Regions from separate parts of the Rathayibacter tanaceti genome, predicted to be linked through region 2. Evidence: predicted binding sites of a transcription regulator. Region 2 holds the regulator's gene; each other region holds the start of a gene.

Region 1 (7,645 bases), 590 kb from region 2:
GTCCAGGCGCGCGGCAACATCACCGAGAGCCAGCAGTTCTCGAGCGCCGACACCGGCCGATTCTTCATGCGACTGCAGGTCGAGTCGCCGATCACGCGGGAGGAGTTCGCTGCGGCACTGCTGCCGATCACCGAGCACTACGGGATGACCTGGCGCCTGGACGTCGTGGGCCGCCCGCTGCGCACCCTCGTGCTCGCCTCCACTGCGGCGCACTGCGTCAACGACCTGCTCTTCCGCCAGCGCGCAGGCCAGCTCGCGGTGGATGTCCCGCTGATCCTCTCGAACCACGGCACACTGCGCGATCTCGCCGAGTTCTACGGCGTGCCGTTCGAGTCGCGCTCTGTGGTCTCTCCGGAGTCGAAGCGCGCCTTCGAGGAGCGCGTGATCGAGGTGGTGGAGGAGCACGACATCGAGCTGGTGGTCCTCGCCCGCTACATGCAGATCCTCTCACCCGAGCTGTGCGCACGCCTCGCGGGGCGCGCGATCAACATCCACCACTCGTTCCTGCCGGGCTTCAAGGGCGCGAACCCCTATAAGCAGGCGCACGCCCGCGGGGTGAAGCTGATCGGAGCGACCGCGCACTTCGTCACGAGCGACCTCGACGAGGGCCCCATCATCGAGCAGAACGTCGTGCGGGTGGACCACTCGCACTCGGTCGCGCAGTTGGTCGCGATCGGCCAGGACGAGGAGAGCCGCACGCTCACCCAGGCGGTCAAGTGGTTCGCCGAGGATCGGGTGCTGCTCGACGGTGCCCGCACGATCATCTTCCGGTGACCAGGCGACGGCTAGCATGGTCGGCGTGAATCGAGCAGGAGCGGACGACGCGACCACCCCGATTGCGATCGGACCGAACGCGGTCCTCCGCTTCCTCCTGGAACTCGTCGCCCTGGTCACCTTCACCGTCTGGGGCTTCGCCTCGTGGAGTCTTCCCTGGAACATCGTCGTCGGCCTGGGCGCTCCGGTGCTGGCGGCGCTCGTCTGGGCTCTGTTCCTCTCTCCGCGCGCAGTGCTCGCGATCGACGTCTACGGTCGGTCGCTGATCGAGCTGCTGCTGATGGGGGCGGCAGCTCTGGCCTGGCTCGACCTCGGCCAGCCGATCGTGGCGCTGGTCTTCGGTGTGCTCGCCGTGATCTCGGGAGTCGTCGCGGGGCGCCGCTCACTCTGACCCGCTGAGCGGCCGCGCCCCTCCGGAGGTCCCGGTCGCCCGTGCCAGAGCATCGCCGACGACACGCTGCCGGCGGGGGCTCGGCCCTCCTCCGCTCGCCCGGGCGGCGCACGACACGCGGATCGGCCGCCCGATCGGCACGTCGCCCTGGCGAGGGGCGACGTCGAACGGCCGCCCCGCTGCTCCGACAGGAGCGAGCGGGACGGCCGTTCGCGGTGCTCGCGGAAGACTACTCCGCAGCACCTGCCTCACGGCTCGCCAGAGCGCGGCGTCGCAGGCCCGTGATCACGGCGCCCGCACCGAGGAGGGCGAGGGCGACGGCTCCGAGGAGACCGCCGTCGAAGCCCGTCGAGGGGAGACCGCCGGCGCCGGCGACGGGCGCTCCAGGACCGGTCGGTGACCCCGGCCCGGCCGGGGGGCCCGCCGTGGGCGTCGCCGTCGGCTCCGGATTCCCGGTCGGCTCCGGGGCCGCCGTGGGCTCCGGAGTCGCGGTCGGTGCCGGGGTTGGCGTGACCGCGTCGGCGACGTCGATGCTCACGAGCGTCGCCGGACCCGACTCACCGTAGGTGACGCGCCCCAGGTACTGGGCAGGCCCGGCCAGGTTCGACCACGAGACGGTGTAGGCCGTCGGCTCACCCTGAACAGCGTCGACGATCTGCGGGTCGGTGCTCAGCGAACCGAGACGCTCCTCCGGAGTGACGACGAAGCTGCGCAGGTCGAAGGTCGTCGCCGACGTGCCGGGGCCGACAGAGTAGATGACGGCCTCCACCGTGTAGCTGCCCGCCGCGGGCGCGGCAATGTCGACGCGCTCGTCGGCCGAGCCGGTCGCCGAGGTGTACACCTTCTTCGTGCTCTCGCTGGTGACGGTCAGGTCGAGGTCGGCCGTGTCGTCGATCGCGTCGAGGTCGAAGCGGGCGAACTCTGCGCCCTCGGGCACCTCCACCGTGGTGGTGAAGGAGGTGCCCTTGGGCAGGGTGCCCGAGTGGCCGTCGGCCGCCGTGGCGTCCTCGGCGAGGACACCCTCGGTCAGCCCGCTCGCGGCGAGCGGCAGGGCGCCGTCGACGCCCGGAGTGATCGTCACCGACGCGGTGCCTGTCGTGCCCGAGCCCGAGACCTCGTAGGGGGCGTCCAGCAGGACCGGACGCACCGCGATCGGGCTGCGGACATCGTGCTCCGCGCTCGACCACGTGAGGTATCCCGTGGCGAACTCGTTCAGCTCGGCGTCACCGGTCGTGAACGAGACCGTGTACTCCGCGGTTTGCCCCGCCTCGGTGAAGCTGAGGCTGGACGGGGAGACGACGGTGTCGATGCCGTCGATCCCGTCGACCGATGCCGTGTAGGTGCCCGGCCCGGTCGAGGTGACCGTTCGGGTCACCGTCTGCGTGCCGGCCAGGGCGCCGATGGCGATGGAGGCCTGGTTCAGGTCCGACGGGTCGATGGCCGCGATGGGGTCGATGACGGGGTTCGAGGTGAAGACGTAGCCCGCGCCCTTCAGGAAAGCGATCCAGTCGCTCGTGCCGCTCTCGTAGAGCAGCCCGGGGTCGAGGAACGCGGTCGGGTCGACGTGTCCGGCGCCCTGGGCGAAGACGTCCTCGGAGGCCGCTCCCGACTGGTCGACGCTGTCGTAGGCGGAGGTCATCATGGCCGACTTGACCGCCGACGGAGAGGCCTTCGGCGTGGCACCGAGGATCAGCGCGGCGAGGCCGGCGACGTGCGGTGACGACATCGAGGTGCCCGACTCGAACGCGAAGGCGGGGTCGTCGCCCTCGGCGTTGAAGCTGTCGGCCAGGATGGCGACACCGGGTGCCGTGAGGTCAGGCTTGAGCACGTCGGCACCGTCCGCCTCCGCGGGACCGCGCGACGAGAAGCCGGCGACCTGGGGCACGGGGATGACGGCGCCGGTCGGGTTGCCCTCGGAGAGCGTCACCCGCGCGCCGGAGGTCTTCGCGTACGCGGTGATCGCGTCGTAGGCCTGCGAATCGATCTGGATGCTCGGGACCGAGTGGTCGTCGACGTGCAATGCGTTCGGGGTCGCGTTGAGCAGGAGCATGCCGATGCCGCCTGCCCGCTCGACCTCGGCCGACTTCGATACGCGCGCGGTGACGCCCGCCGTGCAGGTGACGACCTTGCCCTTCACCTTCGCGGGATCGAGGGTGCCGGTCTCGCAGATCGCAGGATTCTCGGCGCCCGAGCGGACCACGTCGGCACTGTTCACCAGCGGGCCCGTGACGTCGTCGTGGACCGAGATCGAACCGCCCACGAACGCCTGGCCGTCACCGAGGGTGGCGGTCGCCGTGTAGGTGGGGACGGAGGAGGCGGCGACCGTCGTGTACCACGGCGAGGCGTGGTCGAGAGTGGAAGCGCCCGCTCCGGAGTTGCCGGCCGAGGCCGCGACGAAGACACCCGCGGAGGCCGCGTTGAGGAAGGCCTCGTCGATGGGAGTGAGTGTCGAGGTGGCCGAGCCGCCGCCGATCGAGAAGTTGATCACGTCGACGCCGTCCTTGACCGCCGCGTCGATGGCGGCGAGGATCCCGGAGCCGGAGCAGAAGTCGTCGTCGTCGGTGCCCGCCTCGGTGCCGTTCCAGCAGACCTTGTACGCCGCGACCTTCGCAGCCGGGGCGACACCCGAGATCTGTCCGTAGTCGTAGCCGTCGACGCTCGCCTCGACACCGGCGTTGCCGGCCGCGGTGCTCGCGGTGTGCGAGCCGTGTCCGTCGGCGTCGCGCGGGGAACGGTACTCGGCGTTGTCGGACGAGCCGACCTTCTCGCCGTCGCCGAGGAACCAGCGCGCTCCGATGAGCTTCTGGTTGCACTCGTCGCCGTCCCACTGCACGGAGGCAGGGAGTCCCGGCGAGCAGGAGCCGACGAACGAGGTGCCGTCGGACTTCGCGTAGGTGACCGTCGTGCCGTCGGTGTAGGGCTCCGCTCCCGGAGACGTCGCCAGTGCGGGGCCCGCGAACGACGGGTTCTCGGGCGCGATGCCGGAGTCGATCACGCCGACCACGATGCCCTTGCCCGCGTCGTCGATGCCACCCAGCTTCTGCCAGGCTCCGTTCTCGCCCTCGAGACCGAGGAAGTCGGTGGAGCGCTGCTGGCCGGTGTCAGGGACGGGGATGCCTGCCGCAGAGGCGAGCGGAGCGGTCTGCGCCGCGCGGTCGACCGTCAGGTTCTCGACCTTGCGGACCTGCGCGACGTCCTTGCGCTCCGCCAGCTCGCCAGCCTGGTCGCCGGAGAGGGTGGCTGAGAAGCCGTTGAGCGCCACCGTGTAGTGGTAGTCGATGGCCGCGTCGACCGCGGCGGCGACGTCCTGCTGACGCTGCTCGAGATGCGCCGCGTAGTCCTCGACCGGCGCGGAGGCGGCCTGGAGCTGCGAGCCCTCGAGGGGAGCAGTGCGCGCGAAGCGGGCGTCGGTGCCCTGATACGTCGCGGCCGAGGGCTCGACGAGGGTGACGACGTAATCGCCGTCGTCGAAGCTCTGCCCGGTGGAGAGTCCGCCGACGAGCGAGGCGCTGCCGACGAGTGGAGCGGCACTGGCGCCGGTGGTGGCGAAGGCCGCCGTAGCGGCGACGCCGAGTACGGCGAGTCCTGCGAGGATGCGCCTTTCAGCGCGACGGACGGGTGGACGGTGGGACAGGTGGATCGGCAATCGATGTCCTTACTCACGTTCGCTGGGAACCGGATCGGTTCTCACACAGAATCGACCCTACGAACCCGTTTGCCCAGCTTTGTTACGAGCACGTAACGAAGTGACCGGATCGGGGACGAAAATTTTTGGCACTCTCGCCAGCCGAGTGCTAATCTGGTCGCAGTTGAGTCGAGTCGGCTCAACCCTTGGAACTCTTCGTTGCACGACCGAATGGAGTGATCTCAATGGCCATCACCTACGACCCCATCCGCGAACTCGACCGCGTCGCCTCTGCCCTGCTCGGTGCAGGCCAGGGGCCCCGCCGTATGCCGATCGACCTCTACCGGGACGGCGACCACTACGTCCTCACCGCCGACCTCCCCGGCATCGACCCGGGCTCCGTCGATGTGGATGTGGACGGTCAGCTGCTCACCATCAGGGCGCAGCGGACCGTCGCCAGCGGCGACGACGTCACCTGGATCACCCGGGAGCGCCAGTCGGCCACGTTCGTCCGCCAGCTCAGCCTCGGCCAGGGCGTCGACACCGAGCGGATCTTCGCGTCCTACGACAACGGAGTGCTCTCGGTGACCATCCCCGTCAGCGAGAAGGCCCGCTCCCGACGCATCGAGGTCGTCTCGAGTGCCCGTCCCGAGCAGGTCCAGATCAGCGAGACAGCTGCCGACTGACCGCCGCAGCAGGGGCCCGTCCGCGTCCGCGCGGGCGGGCCCCTGCTGCGCGTCCGGGGATCCCCTACGCTGACCGGATGCGCGCTCCCTCCGCCACTGCCGTCGGCGTCCTTCTTCCCCGCGACCTCCCCGCCTCGGAGGTCCTCGCCTACGCGCGCCGCGCCGAAGCGCTCGGCTTCGACGAGCTCTGGGTCGTCGAGGACCTCGGCTTCCGCGGCGGCATCGCCCAGGCCGGAGCCGTCCTCGCAGCGACCGAGCGGATCGTCGTCGGCATCGGCATCCTGCCCGCCGCCGTCCGCACGGCGGCCTTCACGGCGATGGAGCTCGGCACTCTCGCCGAGCTCTTCCCCGGGCGCCTGCACGCCGGGATCGGGCACGGCATGCCGCACTGGATGCGCGGCCTCGGTGTCTGGCCGCAGAGTCCGCTCACGCTGCTCGAGGAGCAGTTCAACACGATCCGATCGCTGCTCTCGGGAGAGCGGACCAGCCGCACCGGACGCTACGTGCAGGTCGACGACCTCGTGCTCGAGTCGCCGCCCGTGGTCGTGCCGCCGCTTCTGGCGGGAGTCCGGGGGCCGAAGTCGTTGGCTCTCGCCGGCCGCATCGCCGACGGGGCTGTGCTGGCCGAACCGGTGACTCCGGAGTACCTCGCCCGCGCCCGCGAGCACATGGCGACGGCGGGACGCCTCGTCGCCTATTCGGTGGCGGCGGTCGACGACGAGGCCACCACCGCGCGGGACGCGGTGCGCCACGGGCTGGAGTGGATCGGTGAGCCCGACTGGGCGCCCCACATCGAACCGCTGCCGTTCGCGGAGGAGTTTGCCCGGCTGCGCGCGGCGAGCGCGGACCGCACCGCCTTCTCGCGCGGCATGCCCGATGAGTGGGTCGACCAACTGGCGGTCGTCGGCACGCCGGACGACGCCCGAACACGCATTGCCGAGTTGCATGCGGCCGGAGCATCGAGCGTCGTGCTGATCCCGTCGGGGCCCGACGCGACAGTGGCGATGACCGCGCTCGCCCGGGCGCTCTGACCTCGGCGCTCCCGGCCCGCAGAAACACGTTCGGCTCGCAGGATCCGAGGATCACTGCGAGCCGAACGGGTGTCCGAGAGCCGGAGATCAGGCGGACATGCGGGCCTGCAGGTTCTCGTCGAGGGTCGCGAGGAACTCCTCGGTCGTCTGCCAGCTCTGGTCGGGGCCGACGAGCAGAGCGAGGTCCTTCGTCATCTTGCCGGACTCGACCGTCGTGATGACCACGTCCTCGAGCGTCAGCGAGAAGTCGATGAGCTCCTGGTTGCCGTCGAGCTTGCCGCGGTGCGCGAGGCCGCGCGTCCAGGCGTAGATCGAAGCGATCGGGTTGGTCGAGGTGGGCTTGCCCGCCTGGTGCTGGCGGTAGTGGCGCGTCACGGTGCCGTGCGCCGCCTCCGCCTCGACGACGCTGCCGTCGGGTGTGGAGAGGACCGAGGTCATCAGGCCGAGCGAGCCGAAGCCCTGCGCGACGGTGTCGGACTGGACGTCGCCGTCGTAGTTCTTGCAGGCCCAGACGTACCCGCCCTCCCACTTCATCGCGGAGGCGACCATGTCGTCGATGAGGCGGTGCTCGTAGGTGAGGCCCGCGGCGTCGAAGCGCTCCTTGAACTCGGTCTCGAAGATCTCCTCGAAGATGTCCTTGAAGCGGCCGTCGTAGGCCTTGAGGATCGTGTTCTTGGTCGAGAGGTAGACCGGATAGTTGCGCGAGAGGCCGTAGTTGAGCGATGAGCGCGCGAAGTCGCGAATCGACGCATCCTGGTTGTACTGGACCTGCGCGATGCCGTCGTCGGGTGCCTTGTAGACCTCGAACCTCATCGGCTCGGAGCCGTCCTCGGGGGTGAACTCGACAGTGAGCGTGCCCTTCCCCTTGAAGACGAAGTCGGTCGCGCGGTACTGGTCGCCGAACGCGTGACGACCGATGATGATCGGCTTGTTCCAGCCCGGCACGAGTCGGGGGATGTTCGAGATGATGATCGGCTCGCGGAAGATGACGCCGCCGAGGATGTTGCGGATCGTGCCGTTCGGCGACTTCCACATCTTCTTCAGGCCGAACTCCTCGACGCGGGCCTCGTCGGGCGTGATCGTCGCGCACTTGACACCGACGCCGTGCTTCTGGATGGCGTGCGCCGCGTCGATCGTG
Region 2 (7,645 bases):
CCATCTTAAACGGGCCTCGGCCGCGCCTGGCGCTCCGTTCGCCCACGGCGCGCGACGCGCGCGGCCGCGCAGGGCTGTGGAGGAGGCTCACCAGCGGCCCAGCCGCGCCGAGAGCACGGCGATGGCGGCCGGTCCGGCGGTCGAGGTGCGCAGCACGGAGTCGCCGAGCGCGACCGCCTCGGCCCCGGCGGCCGCGAACTGCCCCAGCTCCTCCGGGGCGATGCCGCCCTCGGGGCCGACGACGAGCACCAGGTCGCGCTCGTCGGGCACGAGCGCCGAGAGCCGGGCGGCGGCTCCCGGCTCGAGAACCAGGACCCGCGCCGCGGCGGCGCGGCCGACGACGTCGCTCGTCCGCGCGAGCGGTGCGACCTCGGGCAGTCGGGCGCGGAGCGACTGCTTGCTCGCCTCGCGGACGATGCTGCGCCACCGCTCGCGGCCCCTCTCCTCCTTCACGCCCGACCAGCGAGACACCGACCGGGTCGCCTGCCAGGGGACCACTTCGTCCACACCCAGCTCGGTCGCGGCCTGGACAGCGAGCTCGTCGCGATCCCCCTTGGCCAGCGCCTGCACGAGGACCAGGCGCGGCGAAGGCACCGGCGATTCCTGCACCGACTCGACCACGAGCACCACCCGCGCCGCCTCGGCGCTCTCGACCGCCGCCGTGGCGACGCGCCCGCGCCCGTCGCCCACCCGGACGCTCTCGCCCACGCGGATCCGGCTCACGGTGGCGGCGTGCCGTGCCTCCGCGCCCGTCAGCGCGAGCCGCGACCCGGGCGCGAAGCCGGCGGAGTCGAGCGTCTCGTCGATGTAGTGGTGCGCCACGGGATCAGCCGAGGAACCGGTCGCGGAGTTTGGAGAACAGGCCCTGCTGGAAGTGCGTCAGCGCGGGCTTCTGCGGCTTGTAGTGCTTCGCGAACTCCTGCATCAGCTCGCGCTCGCGGTGGCCGAGCTTGGTCGGGGTGACCACCTGGATGCCGATGCGGAGGTCGCCGCGTCCACTGCCGCGCAGCCGCGTCACTCCGCGGCCCTTGATCGTCACGATCTCGGTGCTCTGCGTGCCGGGTCTGATGTCGATGTCGATGTCACCGTCGAGCGCCGCGAGGGTGGCGGTGGAGCCGAGGATCGCGTCGGTCATCTGGACCTCGAGAGTGCAGAGCAGGTCGTCGCCGTTACGACTGAAGACGTCATGGTGCTTGACCTTGATCTCGAGGTAGAGATCGCCGTTGGGGCCGCCGGCGGGGCCGACCTCGCCGCTGCCGGGCATCTGAAGGCGCAGACCGGTGTCGACGCCGGCCGGCACATCGACGGGGACGGTGCGGCGCGCGCGGACGCGGCCCTGGCCCTGGCAGGTGGAGCAGGGGGTGGCGATGACGGTGCCGTAGCCGCGGCAAGTGCCGCACGGGCTCGCGGTCATCACATTGCCCAGCAGCGAGCGGACCGTGCGCTGGATCTGACCGGAGCCGTGGCAGATGTCGCACGTGATCGGCGAGGTGCCGGGCTGGCAGCAGGAGCCCTGGCAGGTCTCGCAGAGCACGGCGGTGTCGACCTCGAGGTCGCGGTGCGCCCCGAAGATGACCTCGTCGAGCGAGACCTCGACGCGCAGCAGGGCGTCCTGGCCGCGCTCGCGGCGCGAGCGGGGACCGCGTGACGAGCCCTGCGCGCCCTGGCCGAAGAAGGTCTCGAAGATGTCGCCGAAGCCGCCGAAGCCCTGCCCGCCTCCGCCGAAGCCCTCCTGGGGGCCGCGGTCGTACTGCGCACGCTGCTGGGCATCGCTCAGGACGTCGTAGGCGTGGGTGACGAGCTTGAAGCGCTCGGAGGCGTCGGCGCTCGGATTGACGTCCGGGTGCAGCTCGCGCGCGAGGCGGCGGTACGCCTTCTTGATCTCGTCGGCGGAGGCGTCGCGATCGACGCCCAGCACTTCGTAGTGATCGGCCACAGGTGGCTTCGTCCTTCGTTCGTGGGTCGGTGGGCCGGGCGCGGCGCACCCGGGGAACCGGCGGGGACCGGTGGGGTCTGGGGGCTATTCCTCGCCGAGGAGACGGGAGAGGTAGCGGGCGACGGCGCGCACCGCTGCGATGTTGCCGGAGTAGTCCATTCGGATCGGCCCGAGAACGCCCAGGCGCGAGACCTGGCCGCCCCCGGTGTTGTAGCCGCTGGTGAGCACCGAGGTCTCCTGGAGGCCGAAGGGCGCGTTCTCGCGGCCGATCCGCACCGAGATGCCCCGCGGATCGGGAGTCATCTCGGCGAAGAGGCGCAGCAGCTCCACTTGCTCCTCGATCGCCTCGAGCACCGGGTAGATGCTGCCCGAGAAGTCCTCCTCGGTGCGCACGAGGTTCGCTGCTCCGGCCATCACGAGCCGGTCCTGGCGGTTGGCGCCGACCTGCTCGAGCAGGGTCTGCACGATCGGGGTCAGCACGCGGTGCCGCTCGGGGCTGAACCGCTCGGCGACGGAGCCGAGGATCTCGGCCGCCTGCTGGAGGCCGAGGCCGAGCACAGCGGTGTTGAGCTTGGCCCGGATCTCGCCGAGGAGCGCGTCGTCGACGTCCTCCGGAGTCTCAAGGACGCGCTGGTCGACGCGCCCGGTGTCGGTGATGAGCACAGAGAGCAGCCGGCGCGGCGCGAGGGCGACCAGCTCCACATGGCGCAGCCGCGCGGCTCCGAAGGAGGGGTACTGCACCAGGGCGACGCTGTTGGTGAGCTGCGAGAGCAGCCGCACCGTCTTGACCAGCACCTCGTCGAGATCCGGGCTCTGACCGAGGAAGGTCTCGATCGCCTGCCGTTGCGCGGAGGTGAGCGGACGCAGGTCGGCGAGCTGGTCGACGAAGAGGCGGTAGCCCTTGTCGGTGGGCACACGGCCCGAGGAGGTGTGCGGGGCGGCGATCAGGTCTTCTTCTTCGAGCTGGGCCATCTCGTTGCGGATGGTGGCTGCAGACACGCCGAAGGCGTGCCGCTCGACGATCGACTTCGAGCCCACCGGCTCCCGGCTCGCCACGTAGTCCTGCACGATCACACGCAGGACCTGGAGACCGCGCTCCGTCACCATACGACCGACCTCCCGCCGGACTCCGGGTGCCCACGGGCACGCTCCTGTGCGGCGCTGCCGCCGCGCGGAGCCTGGCACTCCGCAACTCTGAGTGCCAATCATAACCGCGACCGAGCCCGGCGAGCGGGGATGTGCGGGGATCGGCCACACCCCCCGCCCGGCGCGGCCTGGGGAGGAGCCTCGCCGTCACCTCCGATCTCCTCCGCACGGACGACTGCGTGCGCCGCCGCCGCATGCCACGATGGACGCCGAGCGCACGGGGGATGCCCGGCGCCGACGCCGGAACGGAGACCATCATGTCGGCCACCCCTCCCCCGCCTCCCGCCTACGGGACGCCCGCCCCGCCGCTGAACCCCGCCGACGAGAAGACCTGGGCGATCGTCACCCACCTCGTCGGCATCTTCTTCAGCTTCCTGCCGTCGCTGATCGTCTACCTGGTTTTCAAGGGGCGCGGTCCGTTCTTGGAGGCGCACGCAAAGTCGGCGCTGAACTTCCAGCTGACCATGCTGATCTGCTACATCGCGGGGACGATCCTGACCGCGGTGTTCGTGGGGTTCCTCGTCCTGTTCGCGGTACCGATCCTGGTGCTGATCTTCGCGATCATCGCGTCGGTCCGAGCGAGCGCGGGCGAGTACTACTCGTATCCGCTCAGCATCCCGTTCTTCAAGTAGGTCGGAGCCGGCCTCGCCGCAACGAGCCGCCAATCCTGGCGCTCCCAGGGATCCTGCTGATCGGGCAGCCGCGGGACGCGAGGCGGCCGGTCCCGGTAGCGGACGGGCAGCGCCTCAGCCGTCGGTGAGCCGCCGGACCACCGCGTCCGCCAGCAGGCGCCCCCGCAGCGTCAGCACGACGCGGCCCCGCAGCGCCGCCCGTCCATCGACCAGCCCGTCGGCGATGAGACCGGCGACCTCGCGCCGACGATCCGGGGCGACCGCGTCGATCGGCAGTCCGTCCGCCAGCCGTGAGCGCAGCAGCACATCCTCGACGCGCCGGGTGACCGCGTCGAGCGTCTCGCGACCGGCCGCCGGTGAGGATCCGGCGCTCAGCCGGTCGGCGTAGGCCGCCGGGTGCTTCACGTTCCACCAGCGCACGCCGCCCACGTGACTGTGCGCACCGGGGCCGACGCCCCACCAGTCGTGGCCGAGCCAGTAGGAGAGGTTGTGCCGTGAGCGGTACGCGTCGTCGCGCGACCAGTTGCTCACCTCGTACCAGGAGTAGCCGGCAGCGGCGAGCCGGGCATCGGCGAGCTCGTACATGTCGGCGGTGAGGTCGTCGTCCGGAGTCGCGAACTCGCCGCGGCGGATCTGCCGGGCGAGTTTCGTGCCGTCCTCGACGATCAGCGCGTAGGCCGACAGGTGGTCGGGGTGGTTCGCGAGAGCGGAGTCGAGCGAGAGCTCCCAGTCGGCGAGCGACTCCCCCGGCGTCCCGTAGATCAGGTCGAGACTGACCTGCAGCCCCGCCTCGCGCGCCCACTCGACCACAAACGGCACGCGCTCCGGATCGTGGGTGCGTTCGAGGGTTGCGAGCACGTGGGGAACGGCCGACTGCATCCCGAAGCTGACCCGGGTGAATCCGGCGTCGGCCAGCGCCCGCAGGTAGGCGGCGTCGACGGAGTCGGGGTTCGCCTCGGTCGTGATCTCGGCGCCGGGTGCGACGCCGAAGTGCCCGCGCAGCCCGTCGAGCATCCGCACGAGATCGCCCGCGGGCAGGAGCGTGGGGGTGCCGCCTCCGAAGAACACCGTCGCTGCCGGGCGCCGCGGCAGGCCCGCGCGCTCAAGGACACCGGCGCCGAGCGCCATCTCGGCGATCGCCTCGTCGGCGTAGTCCTGCTGGCGTGCTCCGCGCAGTTCGGTGGCGGTGTAGGTGTTGAAGTCGCAATACCCGCAGCGCACCCGGCAGAACGGGACGTGCACGTACAGTCCGAGGTCGCGGTTCTCGGCCCCCTCGGCGACCGAGCCGGGCAGGAGTCCGTCGAGGGGGGCCGGATCGGCGAGCGGGAGGGCGCTGCCCACGTCAGCTGACGCGCGCCGGCAGCAGAGCGCGCAGGTACTTCTTGACCTGGCGCTTCTGCACGGCACGCAGCACCGGCGCGCCCAGGCGGTACAGGCGGGTGGAAGGGCGGGAGAAGACACGGATGACGAGCCAGACCGAGTCGTCGGCGCGCCGCTCGACGACGAACGACTCCTCGCCGCTCTCGGGGTGGCCCTCGAGGGTGCCGTAGGCGAAGCCGATCTGGTCGGGCTCGTCGACGACGTAGACGACCCGCACGGGAGCGTCGAAGGTGCGGCCGAGGAGGACGACCTTGAGCACCGCGGTGACACCCGCCGTGATGTAGGGGGTGCCGTCCGGCGCGAAGTGCTCCTCGGTCGGTCGGCTGACCAGATCGATCGGCGTGCCTGCGGAGTCGAAGTTCACGCCGGTGTACTGCACGCCGCTGCCGGTGGAGATGTCGGTGACCTCGATGCCGCTGCCGCGCTGAACGCCCCACGTCATCAGTGAGGCGGAGGTGATGGCGAACCGCTCGTCGCCGGAGCCGAGGCGCGCCTCGAAGCGCTCGGCGGTGAAGCCGTCCGGCGGGTACTCGAGCAGATCGGGCGCCAACGTGCCGCCGACGGCCGCGTAGGTGACCTGCGGCTGGCCCTCGAAGTTGGAGCGGCGGATGCTCACGTCCCGACCTTCTTCCCGGACACGTCGCGCACGGCGTGCGTCGGCTTCGCCCGCCGGGCCGTGCTGTCCATCCGACCCAGACTATCCGACGTGACGGGGAGGCGACGCGGGGGCGGGTGCCCCTACTTCTTGTCCTTCGTCTCGACGTCGCCCGAGAGCGCGGCGATGAACGCCTCCTGGGGGACCTCGACGCGGCCGACCATCTTCATCCGCTTCTTGCCCTCCTTCTGCTTCTCGAGGAGCTTACGCTTGCGGGTGATGTCGCCGCCGTAGCATTTGGCCAGGACGTCCTTGCGCATCGCGCTGATCGACTCCCGCGCGATGATCCGGGCGCCGATGGCGGCCTGGATCGGGACCTCGAACTGCTGCCGCGGGATGAGTTTGCGCAGCCGCCCTGTCATCAGCACGCCGTACGCGTAGGCCTTCTCGCGGTGCACGATCGCGCTGAAGGCGTCGACTTGCTCGCCCTGGAGCAGGATGTCGACCTTCACCAGGTCGGCCTCCTGCGAGCCGGCGGGCTCGTAGTCGAGCGAGGCGTAGCCGGCGGTCTTCGACTTGAGGTTGTCGAAGAAGTCGAAGACGATCTCGCCGAGGGGCATGTGGTAGCGGATCTCGACGCGGTCCTCGCCCAGGTACTCCATGCCGATCAGCGTGCCGCGGCGGCTCTGACAGAGCTCCATGATCGTGCCGACGTAGTCCTTGGGCGCGAGGATCGCGGCCTTAACGATCGGCTCGGTCACAGCCGCGATCTTGCCGACCGGGAACTCGCTCGGGTTGGTGACGGTGACGGTCTTCTTGTCCTCCGTCGAGACCTCGTAGATGACCGAGGGCGCCGTCGTGATCAGGTCGAGGCCGAATTCGCGCTGGAGGCGCTCGGTGATGATCTCGAGGTGCAGGAGCCCCAGGAATCCGCAGCGGAAGCCAAAGCCGAGCGCGACGGAGGTCTCTGGCTCGTACACGAGCGCGGCGTCCGAGAGCTTCAGCTTGTCGAGAGCCTCGCGCAGATCCGGGTAGTCGCTGCCGTCGATCGGGTACAGGCCGGAGAAGACCATCGGCAGCGGCTCGGTGTAGCCGGGGAGCGCCTCGGTCGCGGGCTTGGATGCCGTGGTGACGGTGTCGCCGACCTTCGACTGGCGGACGTCCTTCACTCCGGTGATCAGGTAGCCGACCTCGCCGACCGCGAGCCCCTTGGTGGCGACCGGCTCGGGGCTCGAGACGCCGATCTCGAGGATCTCGTGCGTCGCACGGGTCGACATCATCTGGATCTTCTCGCGCGGCGAGAGCTTGCCGTCGATCATCCGGACGTAGGTGACGACTCCGCGGTAGGCGTCGTACACGGAGTCGAAGATCATCGCGCGTGCGGGGGCGTCGGCGTCGCCGACAGGCGGCGGGATGAGCTCGGTGACGCGGTCGAGGAGCGCCTCGACGCCCACGCCGGTCTTGCCGGAGACGCGGAGCACGTCGTCGGGGTCGCCGCCGATCAGGCTCGCGAGCTCCTTCGCGTATTTGTCGGGATCGGCAGCGGGGAGGTCGATCTTGTTGAGGACCGGAATGATCGTGAGGTCGTTCTCGAGCGCGAGGTAGAGGTTGGCGAGGGTCTGCGCCTCGATGCCCTGCGCGGCGTCGACCAGGAGGATCGCGCCCTCGCAGGCGGCGAGCGAGCGGCTGACCTCGTAGGAGAAGTCGACGTGGCCCGGGGTGTCGATCATGTTGAGGGCGAAGGTGCGGCCGTCGCGCTCCCACGGCATCCGCACGGCCTGCGACTTGATCGTGATGCCGCGCTCGCGCTCGATGTCCATCCGGTCGAGGTACTGCGCGCGCATCGCCCGGTCCTCCACGACCCCCGTGATGCCGAGCATGCGGTCGGCGAGAGTGGACTTGCCGTGATCGATGTGGGCGATGATGCAGAAGTTGCGGAGGGACGCCGGATCGGTC
Region 3 (7,645 bases), 530 kb from region 2:
GTCGCCCGCGGTCGGGTGCACACGGCCGTCGACGCGGGCGACGATGTCGGTGCGGCGCCCCTCCACCTCGGTGTGGCCGTAGAGGTAGCCGTCCGAGCCGAGCTCCTCGATCAGGTCGACCTCGATCGGCAGGCCGCCGGGCTGGGTCGACACGGTGACGTCCTCGGGGCGCACGCCGAGCGTGACGACCTTCTGGTTCGTCTTTGCGAGCGCCTCGCGGGCGATCGGGAGGACGGTGTCACCGAACTTCACACCGCCGTCGGTGACGTCCGCGTGGAACAGGTTCATCGCGGGCGAGCCGATGAAACCGGCGACGAAGACGTTGTTCGGGTTCTCGTACAGGTCTCGGGGCGAGCCGACCTGCTGGAGGAGGCCGTCCTTGAGCACTGCGATGCGGTCGCCCATGGTGAGCGCCTCGGTCTGGTCGTGGGTGACGTAGACCGTCGTGATGCCCAAGCGGCGCTGGAGGGTCCCAATCTGCGTGCGGGTCTGGACGCGGAGCTTGGCGTCGAGGTTCGACAGCGGCTCGTCCATGAGGAAGACCTGGGGCTTGCGGACGATCGCGCGGCCCATCGCGACGCGCTGGCGCTGACCACCCGAGAGGGCTTTGGGCTTGCGGTTGAGGTAGGGCTCGAGGTCGAGCATCTTCGCCGCCTCGAGGACGCGCGCCGCACGCTCGTCCTTGTTGATACCGGCGATCTTCAGCGCGAAGCCCATGTTCTCGGCGACCGACATGTGCGGGTACAGCGCGTAGTTCTGGAACACCATCGCGATGTCGCGGTCTTTCGGCGGCACATCCGTGACGTTGCGGTCGCCGATCAGAATGCGGCCCTCGTTGACCTCTTCGAGGCCCGCCAGCATGCGCAGAGAGGTGGACTTGCCGCAGCCGGACGGGCCGACGAGAACGAGGAACTCGCCGTCGCCGACCTCGAGGTTCAGCTTGTCGACGGAGGCACGCGTGGCCCCGGGGTAGACGCGGGACGCGTGGTCATAGGTAACGGACGCCATTGTTCTTGCTCCTTCACCGGCAGGTACGTGCCGGACGATCCGAGTGAATGGAAGTGATGGTCATCATCGCGATGGGCGACTCCGGCCAACCGTCCCAGTATGCCACGCGGCCGACAGACGTCGGCCGAGCGTCGCGTATCCGTCGTTTGGAGGTTTCCCAGGGCTCCCGCGTAGGATTCCGGCGAGTCGCAGCCTGAGCGGCACACCCATCCCCTTCTCTCACTCGGAGCGTCCTTGTCATGACCAACGGCGGAGCCAATGACCGTCTCTCGAAGAACCAGCGACGAGAGGCCGCCAGAGAGAAGGCGCGCCGACTCCGCGAGCAGCAGAAGCGCCGCGACCGCGTGAGCCGCTTCGCCCTGCAGGGCGGGCTGGCCGTCGTCGTGATCGCGGTCGTCGCGATCGTGGTCTTCGCCGTCACCTCGAGCATCCGCCCGGCGGGTCCGGGTCCGGCCAACATGGCCAGCGACGGCGTCGTCGTCGGCGAGAACATGGTGGCTCGGACGAGCCCCGCCCTCCCAGCCGACGGCACCCCCACTCCCAGCGCGCTCGACACGTCATCGGGCACGGTCGACATCCGGGTCTACCTCGACTACCTCTGCCCCTACTGCGGGCAGTTCGAGCAGACCAACGGCGACCAGATCAAGGAGTGGGTGACCAGCGGCGCCGCGACGGTCGAGATCCACCCGATCGCCATCCTCACCACGCGCTCCAACGGCACCAAGTACTCGGAGCGCTCCGCCAACGCCGCCGCCTGCGTGGCCGACACCTCTCCCGACTCCTTCTTCGACTTCAACTCGCTGCTCTTCGCTAACCAGCCGGCCGAAGGAACGGATGGGCTCTCGGACGACCAGCTCAAGGACTACGCGGCCCAGGCCGGGGTCGAGGACGCGGCGGCGGTGAACAGCTGCATCGACGACCAGAGCTTCGTGAGCTGGGTGCGCGCGGCGACCGAGCGCGCGACGTCAGGCCCCCTGCCCGGCACCGATGTCCCCGCCGTCACGGGCACCCCGACCGTCCTGGTCAACGGCGAGGCCTACTCCGGCTCGCTGACCGACCCGGACGCCTTCAGCTCCTTCGTCCTGTCGGCGGCAGCAGACTCCTACTCGTCGGCGACGCCCGCACCGACCGCCACCGACTCACCGGCTCCGGACGATGCTCCCGCCACGACCGATACCACGACCGAGGCGCCTGCGCCGGCCGAGTCCACCCCGGCAGCGGCTGGTTAGACACACACATCGACGAAGGCCCCGGCTGCGCAACGCGCGTCCGGGGCCTTCGTCCTTTGTGAGCCGACGACGGGACTTGAACCCGTAACCGCCCGATTACAAGTCGGGTGCGCTACCAATTGCGCCACGTCGGCAGGTGCGCTCGCGCACCCGGACACCCTATCGCGGGCCTCGGGACGGATCCGCCCCGAGGCCCGCGACAGCCGCTCAGGGCTGGAGGACGCTGAGGTGCCGGTCAGCCGGCGCAGGCCTTTTCGGCCCGCCGATCTTCCCGTCGGGACGGCCGACGTAGAGCCAGCCGAGCAACTCCTCGCCCTTCTCAAGGCGGTGCGCCTTCCGCACCGCCTTGGCGCGCGTGTAGGAGCCGGTGCGCCAGAAGACGCCCCAGCCCGCTTCGTCGAGTAGCAGGCTGAGGAGGTGCGCGACGCCGGAGGCGACCGCCTCCTGCTCCCAGGCCGGGACCTTCGACTTCTTGACACTGACCACGACGGCGAGGAGCAGTGAGGCACGGTGGGTCTTCTCGATGTACCTGCGCCCGTCCTTCTTGGCGCCGGAGGCGGCCGCGAAGCTGCGACCGATCCGGTCGCGAGCGGCTCCGCGGATCTCGATCACACGCCACGGACGCAACGAACTGTGATCAGCGAGCCGTGAGACCGCGGAGACGAGCGTCGCGATCTCCTCGTGTCCCGGCGCCTCGGCCGTGACCTTCGAGCGCGATCGGCGCGCGAGGACGGCTTCGAGGACGGGGGAGGAGGACACTCTCACTCGCCCTCGGGCGTGAACTCGAGCGCGACCGAGTTCATGCAGTAGCGATCGCCGGTGGGGGTGCCGAAGCCGTCGGGGAAGACGTGGCCCAGGTGCGAACCGCAGTTCGCGCAGCGGACCTCGGTGCGCACCATGCCGAGTGTGCTGTCCTCGATCAGCTGGACCGCGTCCGGGTCCACCGACTCGTAGAAGCTGGGCCAGCCGCACCCGGAGTCGAACTTCGTGCCGCTCTTGAACAGCTCGGCGCTGCACGCAGCGCAGGTGTAGAGGCCGGAGCGGTGCTCGTCGAGCAGCTCGCCCGTCCACGGGCGCTCTGTGGCGGCCTGGCGCAGCACGGCGTACTGCTCGCGGTCGAGCTCCTCGCGCCACTCGGCGTCGGTCTTGTTCACAGAATACGACGACATGGGTCTCCCTAGGAATCCTCGCCAGTGTACGGGGGAGGTCGCTCCCCTCCTCTTTCCCTCAACCCCGTCCTGCGCGGGCGCATTCCGTGATCGCGACCGTGCTCGGGCGTCTCCTGGTCGAGATCGCGCGGGATCGCGCTCGCTGTCGGTCGGAGCGCCTCCGCGGGGTGCCGGCCGTCCTCCTTACTGTGGAGAGATGAGCACGACGACGGACCCGACCTCCGGCACCGGCCTCTCCGAACGCGACCTGCGGGTGCTCGCCTTCGAACGCGAGTGGACGTCCCGCTCGGGCGACAAGGACGACGCGATCCGCTCCCAGTTCGGGCTTTCGGCGGCCCGCTACTATCAGGTGCTCAGCGCAGTGCTCGCCTCACCGGCCGCTCTCGCTCACGATCCGATGCTCGTCTCGCGGCTGCAGCGCATCCGCGACCAGCGCGCCGGCGCCCGCGCCGCGCGACGCCTCGGGCGCCTCGAGTAGACGAGCTGCTCGAGTCCACCAACGGAAGGCCGGCCGTACCCCCGATGTCGAATACGCACCCGAGAGACCGCTTCGACGAGATCCCGGCCACGGAGGGCCGCATCGGCGCGCACCGCCGTCCGCCGGCTCCGCACGCCCGAGCGATCGCCTTCGCCTGGGCTGCCCTGGCCACCGGCGTGATCGTCCTCCTCGGCTTCATCGGGCTGCTGGTCATCGACAATCGCGTGCAGTTCACCGACGTCTTCACGGCGCCGACCGATGCGGCGGGAGCGTCGTCGGCGCCCACCGCGGTCGCGACCGTCGATCCGTCCCTCGGAGTCGCCGTGCTCAACGGCACCGCGACGGCCGGTCTCGCCGCCAGCGCGGGCGATGCCCTCACCACCGCGGGCTGGAGCGTCCCCACGGTCGCGAACGCGAACACCGAGAACGTCGCCACCACCACCGTCTACTACACCGATCCGGCGCTCGAGGGCGCAGCGCTCGGGCTCGTCGGCTCCCTCGGCACGGGTTCCGTCGCCCTCTCACAGGACTTCGTCGAGACCGGTGCCGTTGTGGTGGTCCTGGGCGCCGACTACGTGGCCGCCCAGGGCTGATCCGGCTCCTCTGTTACAGCCACGTTTCCCCCGTGTTGAATCCCGGGCAACTCTTTGCCCCGCTGGCGCTTCCGGCCCTGTCGAGGCAGAACCGTGCGGTTAGGATTCCGAACCAGGCACCAGCGCATCGCTCGTGCCGCGGGCAGCACAGCACTGGGGAGTACAGAGATGGCGAACGGAACCGTCAAGTGGTTCAACGCTGAGAAGGGCTACGGCTTCATCACCGTCGACGGCGGAGGTCAGGACGTCTTCGTCCACTACTCCGCCATCGACATGTCGGGATACAAGGTCCTCGAGGAGGGCCAGCAGGTCGCGTTCGAGGTCGGCACCGGGTCGAAGGGCCCGCAGGCCGAATCGGTCCGTCCGGTCTGATCGAGACTGCTCGAGGAGCCGTCGTCCGCCTGGTGCGGACGGCGGCTCCTTCTGTTGCGGCGGTCGCGGCGGTCGCTTGCACTCCTCCACCGCGAGTGCCAGAATCGGTCTTGGCACTCGCTCCAGTCGAGTGCCAGCACAGAAACTTTCACGACGTCCGGGAGGGACGAGAAACACACATGGCCAAGATCATTGCTTTTGACGAAGAAGCCCGCCGCGGCCTCGAGCGTGGACTCAACACTCTGGCTGATGCGGTCAAGGTGACCCTCGGCCCGCGTGGCCGCAACGTCGTCCTCGAGAAGAAGTGGGGCGCCCCCACCATCACGAACGACGGTGTCTCCATCGCCAAGGAGATCGAGCTCGACGAGCCGTACGAGAAGATCGGCGCCGAGCTGGTCAAGGAGGTCGCCAAGAAGACCGACGACGTTGCCGGTGACGGAACCACCACCGCGACCGTCCTCGCTCAGGCGCTCGTCCGCGAGGGTCTGCGCAACGTCGCCGCCGGTGCCGACCCGATCAGCCTCAAGAAGGGCATCGAGAAGGCCGTCAAGGCCGTCACCGCCGAGCTCGTCGCCGGCGCGAAGGCCATCGAGACCAAGGAGGAGATCGCCGCGACCGCCTCCATCTCGGCGGCGGACCCGGAGATCGGCGCGATCATCGCCGAGGCGATCGACAAGGTCGGCAAGGAGGGTGTCGTCACCGTCGAGGAGTCGAACACCTTCGGCACCGAGCTCGAGCTGACCGAGGGCATGCGCTTCGACAAGGGCTACCTGTCGCAGTACTTCGTGACCGACCCCGACCGCCAGGAGGCGGTGTTCGAGGACCCCTACATCCTCATCGTCAACTCGAAGGTCTCGAACATCAAGGACCTGCTCCCTGTCGTCGACAAGGTGATCCAGGCGGGCAAGCAGCTGCTGATCATCGCCGAGGACGTCGACGGAGAGGCGCTGGCGACCCTGGTCGTCAACAAGATCCGCGGCATCTTCAAGTCGGTCGCCGTCAAGGCCCCCGGCTTCGGCGACCGCCGCAAGGCGCAGCTCCAGGACATCGCGATCCTGACCGGCGGCCAGGTCATCTCCGAGGAGGTCGGCCTCAAGCTCGAGAACGTCACCCTCGACCTGCTCGGCTCGGCCCGCAAGGTCGTCATCACCAAGGACGAGACCACGATCGTCGAGGGTGCCGGCGACGCCGAGGCCATCGCCGGTCGTGTCGCGCAGATCCGCGGCGAGATCGAGAACACCGACAGCGACTACGACCGCGAGAAGCTCCAGGAGCGCCTCGCGAAGCTTGCCGGTGGTGTTGCGGTCATCAAGGCCGGAGCGGCGACCGAGGTCGAGCTGAAGGAGCGCAAGCACCGCATCGAGGACGCCGTGCGCAACGCGAAGGCCGCCGTCGAGGAGGGCATCGTCGCCGGTGGTGGCGTCGCCCTCATCCAGGCCGGCAAGATCGCCTTCGAGAAGCTCGAGCTGGTCGGAGACGAGGCGACCGGCGCGAACATCGTCAAGGTGGCCATCGACGCCCCGCTCAAGCAGATCGCGCTGAACGCCGGTCTCGAGCCCGGTGTCGTCGCTGCCAAGGTCCGCGAGCTGCAGACCGGTCACGGCCTCAACGCCGCGACCGGCGAGTACGTCGACCTCATCGCTGCGGGCATCATCGACCCGGTCAAGGTCACCCGCTCGGCCCTGCAGAACGCGGCGTCGATCGCCGGTCTCTTCCTCACCACGGAGGCCGTCGTCGCCGACAAGCCCGAGAAGAACCCGGTCGCTGCTGGCGGCGACCCCACCGGAGGCATGGACTTCTAGTCCGTCTCCGACTGCACAGAAGGCGGTTCCCCTCCGGGGGAGCCGCCGTCTGTGTGTGTGCGGGTCCATGTGGGCGCCGATCGGCTGTCCGGCGCCTCCCTTCGCCCCGTCAGCCTCCGCCTTGCACTCCGGCTCGGCGGATCGCGTTCCGTTCGGTGTTCGCACACAACCGTCCCTTCCTGCGAGCCGCAGGCCCGAGGGTGATCCGGAGACGCGCGGCTCCAGGGTCGACGGGTCAGACGGAGGCGGGTGACGTCTCGCCGTTCTGACCGACCGTCAGCAGCGGCAGGGCGACGCGGAACGTCGCGCCGCCGCCGGGGGTCTCGACGACGTCGACGCGGCCCTTGTGGGCGGCGACGATCGAGGACACGATCGCCAGGCCCAGACCGCTGCCTCCTGTCTCGCGGGTGCGCGACGTGTCCGCGCGCCAGAAGCGCTGGAAGATCTTCTCGCGGATCTGCGGCGGGATGCCCTCGCCGTGGTCGATGACCTCCAGCAGAGCAAGCCTTCGCGAGCGATCGACGGCGACGCCGATCTCGATCGGAGTGTCCTCGGGCGTGTAGCGGACCGCATTGCCGATCAGGTTGGTCAGCACCTGGCGGATCTTGTTCTCCTCCGCCATCACCAGCGCGGGAACACCGGGCGCCTCGGGAGCAGTGGCCGTACCGGCGGCGATCTCCTCGGCCTTCACCCGGCGCGGACGTCGGCGGAACCGGGCGAGCCGCGCGCCGGCGGCGAGGATCGGGCCGGTGAGCCCGGGATTGGACAGCTCCATCGGCTGAGTCGCCGAAGCGTCGGCCTCGTCGGGCTCGAGCGCCGGGGTCTCGACCGGAGTGTCGTCGCGGGTCTCGACGCCGAAGTCGCGGTCCGGCCACGACGCCATCGCATCCATCGCGGCGTCGCGCGCGAGGGGCATGAGGTCGACGGGGGCCAGCGCGAGGGGCTTGGTCTCGTCGAGGCGGGCGAGTTCGAGCAAGTCCTCCACGAGGCCGCC
Region 4 (7,645 bases), 630 kb from region 2:
GCCAGTAGTAGCCGTCGTCGTCGTAGGTGGTGAAGTCCGGCGAGGTGTTGGCCGGCGAGATCTGCACGACGCCCGCCTGGGTGACCTGGTCGATGAAGGTCTTCGAGACGCCCGAGGACGCCGCACCGATGATCGCGGACACGTTGTCGGCGAGCAGCGAGGTCGCGGACTGGGTCGCGATGTCGGTCGTGGTGTCGCCGGAGTCCTTCTGCTCCGCCTCGATCGAGATGCCGGCATCGGCGTCGGTGATGTCGGCGACCGCCTGCTCAACGCCCGCGATCTCGGGCGGGCCGAGGACGGCGAGGGTTCCGGTCTGGGGGAGGATCGTGCCGATCTTCAGGGACAGACCGCCCGAGTCGCCGTCGCCACCCGATCCGCTGTCGCCACCGCCGGCACAGCCGGCCAGGACGAGAGCGCTGGCGCCCAGAATGGCGACGCCGCCGAGGGTTGCCCGGAGGGACCGCGCGCGGGCCGAGCCGGCCTTCGCGTAAACGCCCATGTTGCTCCTTGAGAGGTGTGTGTCAGTGGGAGCGGCGCCGGTGGCAACCGCTCGGCCAACCTAACCTCCGAAGCAGCCGTGAACAATACAGGGGTGTTACCAAAAGGTTTCGCGACCGGATCGTTACTTTTTCGCCGCCACGTCAGGGCTGAACGACGCGTTCCGCACTTCCGGCCGAGAAACGGCGCCGGCGGCGCTCGGCTGCGACGAGGTCGACTGAGAAAACGGCCAGGGCGGCCCACACCAGTGCGAAGCCGATCCAGCGCTCCACCGGCATCTCCTCGTGGAGCACGAAAGCCCCCACGAGGAACTGGAGGAACGGCGTCAGGTACTGCACGAATCCGACGATCGAGAGCGGGAGCCGACGGGCCGCGCCGGCGAACAGTAGCAGCGGCACGGCGGTGACGATCCCGGCCGAGGCGAGGATCAGGGCGTGCCCGACGCCCTCGGTCGTCAGCGTCAGGCCGACCATCGAGCCGACCACGACCAGCTGCACGACGGCGAGGGGAGTCAGCCACAGGGTCTCGAGCATGAGGCCGCCGGCGGCGTCGACGCGTCCGCCCACCCGGCTCTTCACCAGCCCGTACAGGCCGAACGAGAAGGCGAGGGCGAGGGAGATCCACGGGAACGCGCCGAAGCCCACCGCGATGACCAGCACGGCGACCGCACTCATGCCCATCGCGACCCACTGGGCGGGTCGGAGGCGCTCGCGCAACACGAGGACCCCCAGCAGCACGGTGACCAGCGGGTTCATGAAGTAGCCGAGAGCAGCCTCGATCACGTGGCCGGTCGTCGTGGCGATCACGTAGACCTGCCAGTTGATGTAGATCAGCACACCGGCAATCGCCATCACTCCGAGCAGGCGCGGCTGCCGCAGCAGCGCGGCGAACGACCGCCAGCCCCGGGTCACCGTGAGCAGGATCACGCAGAACGCCAGCGAGAACAGCACGCGGAACGCGACGATCTCGAAGGGCGAGGCCGGCGCCATCGCGATGAAGTAGAGCGGCATCGCACCCCAGAGCAGGTACGCGCCGAAGGCGAACAGCAGCCCGGTCGACGACATGCCGCCCGCGGGCCGCTGCACCGGCTCGCCCGCCCCGACGGGCGCACCGGCGGTCGATGGGGCGAGGGGTTCGGCGGGGGTGCGGGAGGCGGACACTCCCCCGATCCTACGCACGGCGTCGACCGCAGAAGGGGGCAGAGGGCCGTCGCGGCCGGCGGATCAGGCCACTCGTCGCCAGGAGGACCGACCGGGGACGACGGAGGGCCCGGCGACCGAGGTCGCCGGGCCCTCCGAGGAGTCCGGACTAGCGGACGACGACCGCGAGGACGTCGCGCGCCGACAGGACCAAGTAGTCCTCACCCGAGAACTTGACCTCGGTTCCGCCGTACTTGGAGTAGATGATCTTGTCACCGACCGCGATGTCGAGGGGCACGCGGTTGCCGTTGTCGTCGATGCGACCGGGCCCGACGGCCACGACCTCGCCCTCCTGCGGCTTCTCCTTGGCGGTATCGGGGATGACGAGACCGGAAGCGGTCACCTGCTCCGCCTCGACCTGCTTGATGACGATGCGATCTTCGAGCGGCTTAATGGACACCGACACGGTTGACCTCTTTCTTGACGACGAGATGGGCGGAGCGTGGTTCTGGCACACACGCTCCGAGAGTGCTAGATCCATCGTAGGGGCTCGGCTGGCACTCGTGCAATCAGAGTGCCAAGCCGGACGGCCGAGCGGCCGGAGCCTGTGGCCTACCATGGCCGGATGCGACGCGACGAGCTGGTCGAGCTCCTCTCCCCCGAGGGTCTCCGGCTCCTCGACTCCCTCGACGGGTACCGGTCGGACGACCTCGTCCGCGCCGTCGCCCGCCTCCGCGCGGCCGGCCACTCGCCGGTGCTGGTTGCTGCGGTGCTGACCCAGGCGCGCCTTCGACAGAAGGCCGAGGCCAAGTTCGGCGAGTTCGCCCGCTCGATGCTCTTCACCGACGCCGGCCTCGAGCAGGCGACGCGGTTGCGCGTCGCGGCCCTGCATGCCGGCCGGTTCGCCGCCGCCGGAGCGAGCCGGATCGCCGACCTCGGCAGCGGCATCGGCGGCGACGCCCTCGCGATGGCCGCCATCGACCTGGAGGTGACGGCGGTCGAGGCCGACGAGGTCACCGCGACGCTGGCGAGCTTCAACCTCGCCCCGTTCCCCCGTGCGGGCGCAGCGCACTCCCGCGCGGAGTCGTTCGACCTGACGGGCTTCGACGCGGTGTACCTCGATCCCGCCCGCCGCACGGCCGGTCACCGAGAGACCCGGCGCCTGGACGACCCCGACGACTACTCGCCCTCGCTCGACTTCGCGTTCGGCCTCGCCCGGCACCGGCCGGTGGGCGTCAAGGTCGGTCCGGGGTTCGATCGCGAGCGGCTTCCCGAGGAGGCGGAGGCGCAGTGGGTCTCGGTCGATGGCGAGCTGGTCGAGACGGGCCTGTGGTTCGGCGCGCTCGCGCGACCGGGAGTGCGCCGCTCCGCTCTGCTGATCGGCGCGGGGGCGACCGCCGAGCTCACCGCTGCCGGGGACAGCGAGGATGAGGAGGTCGGCGCTCTCGGCGCCTTCGTGCACGAGCCCGACGGCTCCGCGATCCGCGCCCGGCTGCTGGGCGAGCTGGCCCGAGAGAGCGGCTCGCGGATGCTCTCGCCCGGGATCGCCTACCTCACCGGCGACGAGGCCGCCGTGTCGCCGTTCCTCCGCAGCTTCCGCGTGCTGGCCGAACTTCCGCTGGACGAGCGCACCCTGGCCAGGGAGCTGCGCTCGCGCGGCATCGGAGTGCTCGAGATCAAGAAGCGCGGGGTCGACATCGACCCCGCCCGGTTCCGCAAGCGGCTCGGCCTCGCAGGTCGCGCCAGAGCGGTCCTCATCCTGACGCGGATCCAGGGCCGCCACCGCGCGCTGCTCGCCGAACGCGTCGAGCGGTCCTCCGTCGGCTGAACGCGGGAGCGGTCAGGAGCCCGAATTGACCGCACCGAGGGCGATCGAGAAGACGACGATCGTGATCGCCAGGTAGACCAACGACACCAGGATGCCCACGACGCCGGTGATGATCGCGGTCAGCGCGAGGCCGCGCGCGCCCGGCTCGCGGCGCCGACCGAGGAAGCCGAGGACGACAGCGGGCGCCGAGAGGATGAATCCGAAGCCCCAGGCGAAGATCGAGACGACGAGCCCGACGATACCGAGGATCATCCCGACGAGGCTCAGCGTCCGCGGGACGACAGGCGCCGGGGAGCCGACGGAGCCCGGGGGGAAGGTGTGGGCCGACGCGGCGGGATACGGCGGCGCGGCGTTCGAGGGCGGAGCGGGCGCTGGCGGCAGCGGCGTGCCGTAGACCGGCGGGCGCGCATCTGCGGCGGGCGGAACGGCGGATGTCGCGCGGGGCGGAACCGGCGGGGCGGGCGGACCCGGCGGGGCGGGCGGGGATCCCTCGTGCTCGTCGGAGCTGGACCGGGTGCTGTCGCTCATGCGCCGAGTCTAGCCAGGGTGCCGTGTGCTGATCCCCGCGGATCAGGCGGGCAGATAGCCTCCGTCGCGCAGGTCACCGACGAAGGCGCTCCAGACCAACCAGGCGACGACCGCGAGGACGATCACCAGGTAGCCGAGCACGAAGCCCGCGACCGCGAGGCCCCGGCCGCGCTGCCCCGACCGACCGGCCTGCACGAATCCGACGTGACCGAGCACGATAGCGGCGGGAGCGAGCCCCAGCAGTCCGCAGACCAGAGCGGCAACCGCGAGCGGGGCGAGCGGTGGCCGGTGCGGTGCGGATCCGGGTGCGGCCGGAGCCGTCGGCGGCGGCGCGGCCTCCGACGGCTCCCCGAGCGGCGGATCGAACGGCGCGGGCGACGGATCGACCGTCTCCCGGCGCACGGTGTCGTCGCTCACGATGGATCCCTCCTGAGGGTGCGGGGCCTTGAGGTGCGGGGGCTCGGGGTGCGGGGGCGAGGATGCGGGGGCGAGGATGCGGGGGCGAGGATGCGGGGGCGAGGATGCGGGGCTGGGACCGGCCGGCCGGCCCCTGCCGGGAGGCCGGGCGATCAGTACCCGGTCGTGGGAGCGCTCGCGGCGAACGCGAAGACGATGATCGAGGCGATGATGCCGAGGACGATCGAGGCGAAACCGATGATGACGGCGGCGAGCGCGAGGCCGCGGCCCTTCTCCCCCGTCCGCTTGATCTGCGAGAGGGCGATGAAGCCGAGGACGATCCCGACGATGTTGACGACGAACGCGGCGATGAAACCGATGATCGCCAGAACGTTGTAGCGGTCGGAGGTGGGCGTGTACGGAGTGGTCATGGGATCCCCCTTGATCAGGAACGAGCGGATGCGCCCAGAGTGGCAGCGCACCGCTCCGCCTGTCAAAAGGCTGGACGCCGCTTGCGTCATCCAGGCTCGAGCGCTCGGCCCTCACCGCACCTGGATCTCGGTCACCGGCAGCGTGGAGTCGGCACCGAAGTCGAGGCCCGACGGCGGGTGCCCGGCCTCGATGAGCTGAGCCGCCAGCGCGGCGATCATCGCGCCGTTGTCGGTGCAGAGCGAGAGCGCAGGGATCCGCAGCGTCACCCCGGCCGCCGCGCACCGCTCTTCGGCGAGCGCTCGTACGCGCGCGTTCGCCACCACGCCGCCACCGAGCAGGAGACGCGGCACGTCACGATCCCGACAGGCCGCGAGCGCCTTGGTGAGGAGCACGTCGGCGACCGCCTCGCGGAAGCTCGCGGCGACGTCGGCGACGGGCACCTCCTCCCCCGCATCCTGCCGCTTCTCGACCCAGCGGGCGACCGCGGTCTTGAGCCCCGAGAACGAGAAGTCGTAGCGGTGGCGCTCCTGGTCCTTGGGCAGGGTCAGCCCCCGCGGGAAGCGGATCGCCCGAGGATCGCCGTCAGCGGCGACCCTGTCGATCTGCGGCCCGCCCGGATAGGGCAGCCCGAGCACGCGCGCCACCTTGTCGAAGGCCTCGCCCGCCGCGTCGTCGATCGTCTCGCCGAGCAGCTCCACATCCGAGACCAGGTCGCGCACGTGCAGGAGCGAGGTGTGCCCGCCGGAGACCAGCAGCGCGATGGTCGGGACGTCGACCGGGCTGCCCTCGCTGCCGTCGGCGCGCAGGACGTCGGCTCCGACGTGGCCGACGAGGTGGTTCACGGCGTAGAGCGGCAGGCCGAGCGAGACCGCGAGCGCCTTCGCCGCGCCGACACCCACCATCAGAGCGCCCGAGAGGCCCGGTCCGCTCGTGACCGCGACAGCGTCGAGATCGGTCAGCGCGACTCCGGCATCGGCGAGCGCCGCGTGCAGGGCGGGCTCGAGCGCCTCGAGGTGCGCGCGGGCGGCCACCTCGGGCACGACACCGCCGTAGCGCGCGTGCTCCTCCATCGAGGAGGCGATGGTGTTCGAGAGGAGGGTCGTCCCGCGCACGATGCCGATCCCCGTCTCGTCGCAGCTGGTCTCGATCCCGAGGACGAGGGGGCCGGCGGTCATGACGCCTCCTGGGTCGGAGGGAGGGGCAGACGCATCACGAGGGCGTCCACCCCGTCGGGCTGGTAGTAGGCGGGGCGGACCCCGATCTCGTCGAAGCCCTCCGACCGGTAGAGCGCCTGCGCCACGGGGTTGTCGGCGCGCACCTCGAGGAACACCTCGCGCGCCCCGCGCTCGCGTGCCGCCCTGAGCAGGGCCTGGAGGAGACAGCGGCCCAGGCCGGCGCCGCGGGAGGAGGAGACGACAGCGATCGTCTGCACGTCGCCCTCGTGAGCCCCCACCGGGCAGAGCAGCCCGGCGTAGCCGACCACCGCACCCTCCTGCTCGGCCACCAGGTAGCGCGTGTGGCGACTGCGGATCTCCTCGGCCATCATCCCGCGCGACCAGGCGTCTCCGGCGAACTCCGACTCCTCGATCGCCATGATCGCGTCGAGGTCCCCGGGAAGGGCCTCGCGCAGAAGCTCGCCGGTCACGCGGTCACCCGCTTCGGCCCGGCCGAGAGAGTGACATCGGGCGAGCGGAGGTAGAGCGGCTCGTCCACAGCGCCCGCGAGTCCGGCGGCACGTAGCCGTGCCGCGACTGTTCCGAGCGCGGCCGCCGACACCGAGGCGTTCTCGAGGCGGGACAGCTCGGGATGCGGCAGGGCCGGGGGCTTGTCGAGGCCTGGGCCGGCGACGCGGACCGGGAGGCCACGCTCGTCGAGCCCCGCGTACGCGCTCCAGTAGAGCTCGCGGCGACGGGCGTCGGTGACGACGAGGAATCCGGGGGGCCGGCCATGGCGCAGGGCCTCCAGCGCGAGGGCGTCGTGCGAGATGACAGGGAGGGTAGGGATGTCGCGGCCGATGGCGAACGCGCGGGCGGCTGCGATGCCGACACGCAGACCCGTGAAGGGGCCGGGGCCCATACCGACCGCGACCGCCTCGATGCCGGCCGGCACTGCTCCGGCCGCCTCGAGCGCCTCCTGGATCAGCCGCCCGACGACCTCGGCGTGACGCATCGTGTCGGTCTCGGTGCGCTCGGAGCGCACTTCGCCCGCGTCGTCGACGACGGCGACGGAGGTTCCGGAGGAGGTGTCGATCGCGAGGAGCACCCGTCCAGGGTACCCGCGGGCTCAGCTCCAGTCGGTGCCGCAGAAGCGGACGGTGCGCGGCTCCACCGGTTCCTCCTCCTCGGCGTCGGCGCCCGCGGTGGGGCGATCGATGACGATGTCGAGCCAGGCGTCGGCGACTCCGTCGAGCATTCCCGCTCCCCACTCGACCACGACGACCGAGTGCTCGAGATCGAGGTCGAGGTCGTCGAGTTCGACGGGTGACCCGACGCGGTAGGCGTCGACGTGCACGAGCGGCGGGCCGTCGTGCAGCGGCGGATGCGTGCGCGCGATCACGAACGTCGGACTCGTCACCGGGCCGCGGACGTCGAGGCCCTCGCCCAGGCCGCGGGTGAAAGTGGTCTTGCCTGCGCCGAGCGGGCCGGTGAGCACGAGCAGGTCGCCGGCGCGGAGGACACGTCCGAGCGACCGGCCGAGCTCGGCCATCGCTTCTGGATCAGCGACCTCGACCGCGCGCTCGGCGAACCACGACCGCTCAGGCACGGCCGTCCGCCTCAGAGAGCACCCTCCGCTGCACACGCGGCCCGAGCCGGGTCACCAGTTC

The links. The regulator HrcA, encoded in region 2, represses chaperone genes, less so after heat shock. The targets are predictions, from matches to a motif close to TTNGCACTCGNNNNNNNCGAGTGCNAA.
Region 1: a site for HrcA is predicted at 4,937-4,963, ahead of GSU10_RS11600 (Hsp20/alpha crystallin family protein). Genes of this name have one in related genera too.
Region 3: a site for HrcA is predicted at 4,960-4,986, ahead of groL (chaperonin GroEL). Genes of this name have one in related genera too.
Region 4: a site for HrcA is predicted at 2,192-2,218, ahead of groES (co-chaperone GroES). Genes of this name have one in related genera too.

The regions. Positions count from the first base shown of each region.
Region 1 covers NZ_CP047186.1:2,468,293-2,475,937, forward strand. The annotation lists gene purU (formyltetrahydrofolate deformylase) at 1-774, shown strand, start outside; gene GSU10_RS11590 (YrdB family protein) at 800-1,165, shown strand; gene GSU10_RS11595 (S8 family serine peptidase) at 1,395-4,811, opposite strand; gene GSU10_RS11600 (Hsp20/alpha crystallin family protein) at 5,036-5,476, shown strand; gene GSU10_RS11605 (LLM class flavin-dependent oxidoreductase) at 5,554-6,507, shown strand; gene GSU10_RS11610 (NADP-dependent isocitrate dehydrogenase) at 6,595-7,645, opposite strand, start outside.
Region 2 covers NZ_CP047186.1:1,882,597-1,890,241, forward strand. The annotation lists gene GSU10_RS08880 (16S rRNA (uracil(1498)-N(3))-methyltransferase) at 88-822, opposite strand; gene dnaJ (molecular chaperone DnaJ) at 827-1,936, opposite strand; gene hrcA (heat-inducible transcriptional repressor HrcA) at 2,021-3,043, opposite strand; gene GSU10_RS08895 (DUF4870 domain-containing protein) at 3,340-3,714, shown strand; gene hemW (radical SAM family heme chaperone HemW) at 3,829-5,055, opposite strand; gene GSU10_RS08905 (DUF1990 family protein) at 5,057-5,710, opposite strand; gene lepA (translation elongation factor 4) at 5,833-7,645, opposite strand, start outside.
Region 3 covers NZ_CP047186.1:2,415,508-2,423,152, reverse strand. The annotation lists gene GSU10_RS11360 (ABC transporter ATP-binding protein) at 1-1,008, opposite strand, end outside; gene GSU10_RS11355 (DsbA family protein) at 1,248-2,237, shown strand; tRNA gene GSU10_RS11350 (tRNA-Thr) at 2,299-2,371, opposite strand; gene GSU10_RS11345 (nitroreductase family protein) at 2,445-3,002, opposite strand; gene msrB (peptide-methionine (R)-S-oxide reductase MsrB) at 2,999-3,406, opposite strand; gene GSU10_RS11335 (DUF3263 domain-containing protein) at 3,603-3,884, shown strand; gene GSU10_RS11330 (LytR C-terminal domain-containing protein) at 3,929-4,477, shown strand; gene GSU10_RS11325 (cold-shock protein) at 4,646-4,849, shown strand; gene groL (chaperonin GroEL) at 5,029-6,651, shown strand; gene GSU10_RS11315 (sensor histidine kinase) at 6,887-7,645, opposite strand, start outside.
Region 4 covers NZ_CP047186.1:2,514,503-2,522,147, forward strand. The annotation lists gene GSU10_RS11780 (ABC transporter substrate-binding protein) at 1-499, opposite strand, end outside; gene rarD (EamA family transporter RarD) at 642-1,562, opposite strand; gene groES (co-chaperone GroES) at 1,807-2,103, opposite strand; gene GSU10_RS11795 (class I SAM-dependent methyltransferase) at 2,263-3,465, shown strand; gene GSU10_RS11800 (DUF4190 domain-containing protein) at 3,478-3,993, opposite strand; gene GSU10_RS11805 (DUF4190 domain-containing protein) at 4,036-4,410, opposite strand; gene GSU10_RS11810 (DUF4190 domain-containing protein) at 4,563-4,820, opposite strand; gene tsaD (tRNA (adenosine(37)-N6)-threonylcarbamoyltransferase complex transferase subunit TsaD) at 4,932-5,996, opposite strand; gene rimI (ribosomal protein S18-alanine N-acetyltransferase) at 5,993-6,466, opposite strand; gene tsaB (tRNA (adenosine(37)-N6)-threonylcarbamoyltransferase complex dimerization subunit type 1 TsaB) at 6,463-7,083, opposite strand; gene tsaE (tRNA (adenosine(37)-N6)-threonylcarbamoyltransferase complex ATPase subunit type 1 TsaE) at 7,105-7,527, opposite strand; gene alr (alanine racemase) at 7,577-7,645, opposite strand, start outside.